3 regions of the Pollutimonas rozaliensis genome follow, and region 3 is predicted to be linked to each of the others. Evidence: predicted binding sites of a transcription regulator. Region 3 holds the regulator's gene; each other region holds the start of a gene.
What was found. Region 3 encodes LexA, which represses DNA repair genes until DNA is damaged. Its sites were predicted from a motif close to ACTGTATNNNNATACAGT; they were not measured.
Positions count from the first base shown of each region.

Region 1: the regulator LexA is predicted to act here: its motif matches at 1,476-1,493, upstream of recA (recombinase RecA).
Region 2: the regulator LexA is predicted to act here: its motif matches at 1,594-1,611, upstream of dinB (DNA polymerase IV).

Region 1 is NZ_JAZHOB010000007.1:293,102-296,381, forward strand. Features, by position in the region: gene recX (recombination regulator RecX) at 1-278, opposite strand, end outside; gene recA (recombinase RecA) at 297-1,388, opposite strand; gene V0R37_RS15035 (response regulator) at 1,590-2,279, shown strand; gene V0R37_RS15040 (sensor histidine kinase) at 2,302-3,280, shown strand, end outside.
Region 2 is NZ_JAZHOB010000002.1:133,999-137,278, forward strand. Features, by position in the region: gene V0R37_RS03835 (transporter substrate-binding domain-containing protein) at 1-215, opposite strand, end outside; gene dinB (DNA polymerase IV) at 413-1,585, opposite strand; gene V0R37_RS03845 (LacI family DNA-binding transcriptional regulator) at 1,689-2,738, opposite strand; gene leuD (3-isopropylmalate dehydratase small subunit) at 2,705-3,280, opposite strand, start outside.
Region 3 is NZ_JAZHOB010000003.1:141,957-145,236, forward strand. Features, by position in the region: gene lon (endopeptidase La) at 1-807, shown strand, start outside; gene lexA (transcriptional repressor LexA) at 1,532-2,194, opposite strand; gene V0R37_RS06675 (amino acid aminotransferase) at 2,259-3,280, opposite strand, start outside.

The sequences.
Region 1 (3,280 bases), on a different contig from region 3:
CCGGCGCCCTGCCGGGACGCGCGCCTATGCACCAGGCTTTGGGCAAAGCGCTCGTTGGAAAGCCAGTTTTCGCGTTCGAGATCGTTCAGCAGTTGTTCAAGCTGTTCGGGACTTTCGGCATGCGGCGCCAGCTTGCGCTGCAATTCGCGACGGGAGTGTTCGCGCCTGGAAAGATAGCCGATGGCGCGGGCCTTCAGGGAAGGCCCCGCTTTTTTATTGCGTTCGGGCGGGGAGCCGGCGTCGGACAGGGTTTCGAAACCGTCGTCGTTCGTATGCATGGCGCCCCGCCTTAGGCCTTAGGCCTCGGGATCGGCCTCGGGGACCGCGACCGGCTTGCCGGCGGCGGCTGGCTTGCTGGCGGTGGCAGCCGCCTGCGGGATGACGCCAAGCTGTTCGCGGACCCGGTTTTCAATTTCGAAGGCCATTTCGGGATGCTCTTTAAGGTATTCGCGAACGTTGTCCTTGCCTTGGCCGATACGGGTGCCGCTGTAGCTGAACCAGGCGCCGGCCTTGTCCACGATGCCGGCCTGCACGCCCAGGTCGATGATTTCGCCCTCGCGCGAGATGCCCGCGCCGTACATGATGTCGAATTCGGCTTGCTTGAACGGGGGGGCCACCTTGTTCTTGACCACCTTGACGCGGGTTTCGTTGCCCACGACTTCGTCGCCTTTCTTGATGGCGCCAATGCGGCGGATGTCGAGCCGCACCGAGGAGTAGAACTTGAGCGCGTTGCCGCCGGTCGTGGTTTCGGGATTGCCGAACATGACGCCGATCTTCATGCGGATCTGGTTGATGAAGATGACCATGCAGTTGGCGCGCTTGATGTTGGCGGTGAGCTTGCGCAAGGCCTGGCTCATGAGGCGGGCTTGCAGGCCGGGCAGCGAATCGCCCATGTCGCCTTCGATTTCGGCCTTCGGCACCAGGGCCGCGACCGAGTCGATGACGATGAGGTCGACCGAGCCGGAACGCACCAGCGCATCGGTGATTTCCAGGGCTTGTTCGCCGGTATCGGGTTGGGAAATGAGCAGATCGGCCAGGTTGACGCCCAGCTTGGAGGCGTACTGGACGTCGAGCGCGTGCTCGGCGTCGATGAACGCGCAGGTGCCGCCGATTTTTTGCATTTCGGCGATGACTTGCAGGGTCAGCGTGGTCTTGCCCGATGATTCGGGGCCGTAGACTTCGATGACGCGGCCGCGCGGCAGGCCGCCCACGCCCAGGGCGACGTCAAGGCCAAGCGAGCCGGTGGAGACAACCTGGATGTCGTGCTCGACAGTGTCGTCGCCATAGCGCATGACCGAGCCCTTGCCAAATTGCTTTTCAATCTGGGATAAGGCGGCGGCTAATGCCTTGCTGCGTTCGCCGGCGGCTTTGCTGTTCTTGTCGTCCATGTAGAGGATCCTTGGCTGAAAAACGATGAATTGATGAAAGCGCGCTGACGCGGCCCTGGGATGGAATAGATTATTGCATCAAATTGTACTGTATAAATACACAGATAACCAGGAGCCCATCGTAATCCCTGACTATCCGCTGCCCAGTGAACGTGCAAGAATAGGCGTTACCGCCACCTGACTCAGCCCAGCCTGCCCGAAATGCGTATTCTTATCGCCGAGGACGACAGTATTCTTGCCGATGGACTTTCACGTTCATTGCGGTACGACGGATATGCGGTCGATGTCGTCAACGATGGATCCAGCGCCGATTCCGCCCTGCAATTGCAAAGTTTCGATTTGCTGATTCTGGATCTGGACCTTCCCCAGATGCACGGCCTTGCCGTGCTGCGCCTGCTGCGCCAGCGCCACGTGCCGATACCCGTGCTTATTTTAACGGCAGCCGATACCGTTGAACAACGCGTCAAGGGGCTGGATCTGGGCGCCGACGACTACATGGCAAAGCCTTTTGCCCTGACCGAACTCGAAGCCCGCGTACGCGCTCTTACACGGCGCAGCGCCGGGGTCAGCACCACGCAGCTGCGCTACAAGCGGCTCAGTTTCGACCTGAACGGGCGCACGGCGCGCATCGATGATCAGCCGCTGGAACTCTCGGCGCGCGAAACCAGCCTGCTTGAAATCTTCCTTTCGCGCTGCGGCCGCATGATCAGCAAGAACCAGTTCGTCGACCTGCTTTGCGAATGGGGCGACGAAGTCACCCCCAACGCCATCGAAGTCTATATCCACCGCTTGCGCAAAAAAATCGAACCCAGCGGGGTCAAGATCGTCACCGTGCGAGGCCTGGGCTATTGCCTGGAACCCGAAAACCGCAACGATTCCGCGGCCGCGTGAGCTCGCAGGAGTTCTTGCCTGAATGCTGATCGATCCGCAGGTCCTGGAGGAAACCGATAGCTCGCCGCCTGAAAGCAAGGCCTTCCTGAGCCTTTTCCGGCGCAAGAAGAGCCATAGGGCGCTGCTGAACAAAATCATGATCTGGATGTTCGGCCCCCTGTTCCTGCTATGGACCATCGGGCTGGTGATCACTTATTTCATTGCACAGAACATTGCCAACGCGCCCTACGACCGCACTTTGGCGGATCACCTGCGGCTGCTCAAGCACGAGGTGGAGCAGCAGAAAATTCTGGAAGGCATCGAACTGTCGGCGTCGGCCATCACCATTCTGCAAGGCGACCCCGCCCATTTGATCCGCTGGGAGATCCGCGACGCCAACGGCAATTCCCTGGGCGGGAACGGCAGCATTCCCCTGCCCGAGAACTGGACCTACGAAGAAGACAAGATACGTTTCCGCAACGAAAGCTACGACGGCCACAGCATCCGGGTCGCCTACATCTGGGGCGGACGCGACGCAAGCGGCCTGCCCTTCCTGACCATCGTGGCCCAGTCCAACGAAATGCGCGCCACCTTGCAGCAAGAAATCCTGACCGGCATGCTGACGCCCCAGCTTATCGTCCTGCCTCTGGCCGCCCTGCTGGCCGGCCTGGGACTGACCCAGGGCCTGGAGCCCCTAAGCCTGCTGCAGGAGCGAATACGGGCGCGCCGCGCAAACGACATGTCGCCGATCAGCGCGGAACTGGCGCCGGCGGAAATTGTGCCGCTGGTGGCGGCGATGAATAGCCTGCTGGTGCGGCTGGCCGCCAGCAGTGAAACGCAGCGGCGCTTCGTGGCCAATGCCGCGCATCAATTGAAAACGCCGTTGGCCGGCATGCGCACCCAGGCGGAACTGGCTATGCGCGAGCAATCTCCCGAAAAACTCGACGAGAGCCTGCGGCAACTGGTACTGGGTTCCCAACGCGCCACCCGGCTGGTGAATCAGCTGCTGTCGCTGGCTCGGG
Region 2 (3,280 bases), on a different contig from region 3:
AGCTTGGCCACTTCGATATCGAAGCCTTCAAGCTGCCCAGTCTTGGTATCCACATAATTGAACGGGGGATATGTGCCCTCCACGCCCACAATCAAGGTGCCGCGTTCTTTTACCGTGTCGAGCAAATCGGCGGCGTAGGCGCCGCTGGCGGCCATTGCCGAGACTGCCGTCACACCTGCGGCGAGCACGCCGCGCACAAAACGAGAAATCTTCATGTTCTTCCTGCCTTAATCCAGTGAAAGCGGGCCAATACGATAAGCCGCGGGACCGAGAGTCTTGTCCGCCTGAGTCTGTGATGCTAACAAGCTTCACGCCGTTTTATAACTACAGGATAATTACTTATATATTCCAAACGGAAATATAGAACAAGCATATAAGGCAATTTTATTATTAAAACTCGGCCTGGCTTCCATCAATAAAGACTGAGCTGGACGGGCTGCCCGTCCAGCGGGGCCTGCGTTGCGGACTGCGCCTGCAGGCCGCTGATGCGTACGCCCAGCAAGCGTATGCGGTGTTCCAGAGGAATGCGCTTCAGGCACTGGCCGGCGGCGCGGTGGATGGCTGCCGCGTCCGCGGTGGGATAAGGCAAAGTCAGGTCACGGGTTACCGTGCGAAAATTGTCGAAGCGCAGCTTGATGCCTATGGTACGCCCAACATAGCCTTTGCGCAGCAAATCGCCTTGCAGCTGCTCGCATAATTTCACGAAGACCTCCGATAGGGCCGCGCGGTCGCGCAGTACATGAAGGTCGCGGCCGAACGTCGTTTCGCGGCTGATCGATTTGGGTTCGGAATGCGTAACCACGGGCCGTTCGTCGATGCCATGCGCCACCTCTGTCAGCCAACGCGCATAGCTCAGGCCGAAGTGGCTTTGCAAGAGATCGGGCGGCGTCCCCGCCAACTGCTCGATCGTGTTTATGCCCAGGCCCGACAGCTTGGCGTTGGCCTTGGGCCCTATGCCATTGACCTTGCCGACCGGCAGGGGCCATATCCGGCGCTGCAAGTCGCCCGGACCGATAATCGTGATTCCATCGGGCTTGTCCAGTTCGGAGGCAATCTTGGACAAGAGCTTGTTGGGCGAAATACCGATGGAACAGGACAGGCCCGTGGCGTCCCTGACAGCCGCCTTGATGCGCTTGGCAAGCACCAGCGCGTCCTCCGGATGCGCGCTCAGGTCAATATAGATTTCGTCTATGCCGCGATCTTCGATATGCGGCGCGATGCCGGCCACAGCGGCCTTGAACAGGCGGGAATAGTGCCGGTAGGTTGCAAAGTCCACCGGCAGCAGCACGGCGTCAGGCGCCAACTGCGCCGCCTTCATCATGCCCATCGCCGAAAAGACGCCCAAGGCGCGCGCCTCGTAGGTGGATGTCGTCACCACCCCGCGCCCGGCGTAACCGCGCAAGCGCGAAAACGCTCGCGTGCCGTCCGGCAGCATCGTGGGCTGCGCATCGCTGCCCGCCCCGATGACGACGGGCAGGCCGCGCAATTCGGGATAACGCAAAAGCTCTACAGAGGCGTAGAACGCATCCATATCAAGATGGGCGATGCGGCGCGCGGCGGAAGCGGAAGGCAGCGGGGATTCCATGACGGCAGGCTGTATAAATACACAGCGGATTATAAGACAGACCGCGGCGCATGAAGGGATGCCTTTTCATATGCATCCGGCATCGCCCACCCGTCCGGCTGCCTCAAGCCAGCAGCTTCGTCGAGCCCCGTATCGTTAGCGTCGCTGGAAAGCGCGACGCCACCCTCGATATGGATTCGGACGGCTGGTTGTCCTTGATTTTCGCAAGCAGCAGGCTGATCAGATAGTTGCCCATAGCCTGTACAGGCAGGGAAACCGTGGTCAGTCCCTCGCCCACGAGACCGAACCAATCGGGGTCGCCATAGCCCACCACGGACACATCGCCAGGGCATGACAGCCGTATGCTGCGCAATGCCTTAAGGGCGCCGATGGTCAGGCTCGAACTGCCTATGACAAGCCCCGTGGGCGGTTCGGCCAGCGTCATGAGGCGATGCACCGCATGCTGCGCGAACTCCGGCCGCGGCAAACCGACGACAGCAAGCTTCGGATCCAGCGCGTTCTCCCGCATGGCGGAATCAAAGCCGGCAAGGCGGTCTATGCCACAGCTGAAGTCCGTGGTTGTTCCCACGTAGGCGATACGGCGATGCCCGTAGTTGATCAGGTGCATGGTGGCCGCACGTACCGCCGCCTCGTCGTCAATGGCGACGACTTCTTTGTGAATGTCGGGCACCTGGCGGACCAATTGAACGGCAGGCACCCCCTGCAGCAAGGCCAAGGTCTCGGCCTTGGGCTCCGACGTTGGCGTGACAATGATGCCCGCGGCCCGGGAAACGATGAAGGCGCGCAGGTCTTTCAGCTCGCGCTCGGAATTATCCTCGGTGATGCTGAGCGCCAGCTGGAAGCCTTGGCCGGTGGCCGCGTCAGCCACGATCTTCGCTATGGATGCATAAAAATCGTTCTGGATGTCCGGGATGATCAAGCCGATCACCAGACTGTTCATGCCCCGGATATTGCGCGCCAGGCCGTTTGCGACATAGCCCATCTGCTGGGCCATCTGCCGCACGCTGGCCTTGGTGGCCTCGCTGATTTTCGGGTGATCCGCCAAAGCGCGGGATATCGTTGTATGCGATAGATTCAGCGCCTTCGCGATATCCTTGATCGTGACACTGGGCCGGGCGGCTATTCCAGCCACGGACTCGTTAGGCGCTGACATTCCTGGAACCTTTCAATGTGGTCTCTCATTTGCAGGGTGATGGCAATGTCGTCGGCCCCCGCAAGCAACAAATCTCGTCGACCGGCATCCAGTGCAAAGGGATAGCCGCGCCCATCGGGACCTGTGACCGTATTATCCGTCAAACTTACCAGGCATGCAGCGCCGGGCGATTCGTGTATCTGCCCCATGAGCCCGGCCACTTGCTCCGGAGGCAGCACCACGGGAAGAAGTCCGTTCTTCAGTGCGTTGTCGTAGAAAATCGGCCCGAAGCTGGAAGCGATCACCACACGGATGCCATAATCCAGATGAGCCCAAACAGCATGTTCCCGCGATGAGCCGCAACCGTAGTTGGAGCGGCTGAGAATGATGCTGGCATTCTGAAAAGCATCAAGATTCATGACGAAGCCGGGCCGCGGCCGGCCTTCGCCGTCATACCTCCAGCCGCCGAACAGCCCCTTGCCCAAGCCACTGCGCGATACGGTGATCAGCCACCGCTGGGGAATGATGGCATCGGTATCGACATTGTCTTGATCCACCGGCAA
Region 3 (3,280 bases):
GTCGTGAAAAAGCTGCTGGGCACGAATCCGCAGGTCCGCTCCGGCGGCCGGCGCAAGGCTGCGCCCGCGCAGGTGCTGGAGCGCGTCACGGTCACGTCGGACAACCTCAGCGATTTCCTTGGCGTTCGGCGTTTCAATTTCGGCATGGCCGAAAAGGAAAACAAGGTCGGGCAGGTTACCGGCCTGGCCTGGACCGAAGTGGGCGGCGATTTGCTGACCATCGAGGTGGCCGACATGCCGGGCAAGGGCGTGGTGTTGCGCACCGGCTCGCTGGGCGACGTCATGAAGGAGTCTGTCGAGGCGGCACGCACGGTCGTGCGCGCCAGGGCGCAGAAATGGGGTATTCCCAACACGGCTTTCGAGAAGCGCGATCTGCACGTGCACTTCCCGGAAGGCGCGACACCCAAGGATGGTCCTTCGGCGGGTATAGCGATCACGACGGCCATGGTATCGGCACTGACGGGCATACCGGTGCGCGCCGATGTGGCCATGACGGGTGAAATCACGCTGCGCGGCGAGGTTCTGGGTATCGGCGGCCTGAAGGAAAAACTGCTGGCTGCCCATCGCGGCGGCATCAAGGTGGTGATGATTCCGGAAGAAAACGTGAAGGACTTGGCCGATATTCCCGACAATGTGAAGAATCACCTTGAGATCATTCCGGTGCGCTGGATAGACCGGGTGCTCGAGGTGGCTTTGCAGAGTATGCCTACGCCTTTGTCGGACGAGGAAGTCGCTCGCCTGGCGGCGGAGGCGGTGGCCAACGCGAAGCCGGTCGGGGAATCGTCGGGCGGTGTCATGAAGCATTGATGCCGGCGGGGCCAGGGGGCGCCTTTTTAAGCGGCCGCCTGGGTCGCTGACGCTGAAGGCTGTAGCCTAGGGCTGAGTTCTGTATTGCACGGGGCTCAGTCCTTTTCTTTTGCTTGTGGCTGCGTCGCTTTGTTTAATTGCTTGCTTGTTGTCTGTCTGTCTGTCTGTCTGTCTGCTTGCTTGCTTGCTTGCTTGCTTGCTTGCGCCAGCGCAGGTGGGTGGGGGTGCGCCGGGCTGGACGCTCACGGTCCCGGCTTCGCCGTGACTTCCCGTGCAAGCGGCTCGAATCGGGGGACGGGCGCGAACTCACAAAAATCAGTCCCCCGGACTGATTTTTGCTCAAACATGCGCGCCCTCCAAGGCCCCCGGTTCGAGCCGCCCGCACGGCGTAAGCGAAAACCGCCCGTCGCTCCCCCACCCACCTGCGCTTGAGTCATGTAGCGATCGGAAGGCGCCTGTGGGCATGGTTGGCCCGGCGGTTTACGCGTGCGCCGCGCGGGCCGTCTGTTTTGGAGAGGCAAGACCGCGATTGTTTGAGCAACAAGGGTGTTGGCAGCCCAGGGGGCTGCCAACGTTGCGAGTTTCGCGGTCGCTCCAAAGCAGATGGCTTGCGCGGGTAGTCCTGGCTTGCCAGGACCGCGGCGCGTCTAGCCGGGCCGGCCATGCCCGCAGGCGCCGTTTCTCATGTGAACCACCGCTATCCAGCTAACGCACCGGCAGTGTGTTATTGCAGCGGCGTATTCCGTATCAAGCCCACGGCAATGCCTTCCAGCGAGAATTCGTCTTCGGCCGACACAACAATGGGCTGGAAGTCGGGGTTTTCGGGCAGGAGTTGGATATTGCGGCCGCTGCGCGAAAAGCGCTTGACAGTGACTTCGTCGCCCAGGCGGGCCACGACGATTTGGCCGTTGCGGGCGTCGGGCGACTTCTTGACGGCCAGCAGGTCGCCGTCCAGGATGCCGGCGTCGCGCATGCTGAGGCCGCGCACGCGCAGCAGATAGTCGGGCGTCTGGCTGAACAGGGCCGGTTCGATGCCGATTTCGCGTTCGACGTGTTCGGCGGCAAGAATGGGGCTGCCTGCGGCTACCCGGCCCACCAGGGGCACCAGCAATTGCGACAGGGCGGCGGATGCGTGTTCCAAAAGGCCGGCGGCCGCGCCGGGGGATGGATCGGCATCGACCAGCCGTATTCCGCGCGAGGCGCCCGCTGTGAGTTCGATGGCGCCTTTCTTGGCCAGAGCCTTCAGATGGTCTTCGGCGGCGTTGGCCGATTTGAAACCCAAAGCGCGCGCAATTTCGGCCCGCGTGGGCGGAAAGCCTGTGCGGGTGATTTCGCTGCGTATGAGTTCGAGTATTTGCTGCTGACGCTCGGTAAGCTTGACGGCCATGGCAATCCAGACTGTGTTTTTATACAGTCTGGATTTTGCAACACTTTATGTGAAAGATCAAGTCTTAAGAAAGGACTTTGGCGATCGAAGCGGCAACGTAGTCGATATTGCGGCTATTCAGGGCGGCTACGCAAATGCGGCCGCTGCTGACGGCATACACGCCATGCTCGTCGCGCAGGCGGTCCACTTGCTGGGCGGTCAGGCCCGAATACGAGAACATGCCGCGCTGAGCCAGCACGAAATCGAAATTCTGGGTAACCCCGTGGGATTTGAGCTTTTCAACCAGCTGCACGCGCATGGTGCGGATGCGCTCGCGCATGGCTGCCAGCTCGGTGGTCCACAATGTGTAGAGTTCTGGCGTGTTCAGCACCGTGGCGACGACGGTGCCGCCGTGCGTGGGCGGGTTGGAATAGTTGGTGCGGATAACCCGTTTGAGCTGGCTGAGCACGCGGCCGCTTTCTTCCTTGCTGGACGAAATCAGCGTCAGCGCACCCACGCGTTCGCCGTACAGCGAGAACGACTTGGAGAAGGACGAGCTGATGAACATGGTCAGGTCATGCTGTGCAAACAGGCGGACGACCGATGCGTCCTCTTCCAGGCCGTCGCCGAATCCCTGGTAAGCGATGTCCAGGAAGGGCACCAGATTGCGTGCCTTGACGACCTCGACGATCTGCTGCCATTGCTCGAAGCTGGGGTCCACGCCTGTGGGATTGTGGCAGCAGGCATGCAGGACGACGATGGTCTGCTCGGGCAATGCCTGCAGCGAGGCCAGCATGCCGGGGAAATCCAGGCCGTGGGTGGCGGCGGGGTCGTAATAAGGATAGGTTTCCACCACGAAACCGGCCCGCTCGAACAGGGCGCGGTGGTTTTCCCAACTGGGATTGCTGATGACGACCTTGGAGCCGGGCAAAAGCTGCTTCAGGAAATCGGCGCCGATTTTCAGGGCGCCGGTGCCGCCCAGTGCCTGGGCGGTCAGCACGCGGCCCGCGGCGATAAGGGGCGAGCCTTCGCCCAGCAACAGGGTTTGCGCGCCCTTGTTGTAGCCGGGTATGCCTTCGATGGGAAGATAGCCGCGCGCCGCGTGCG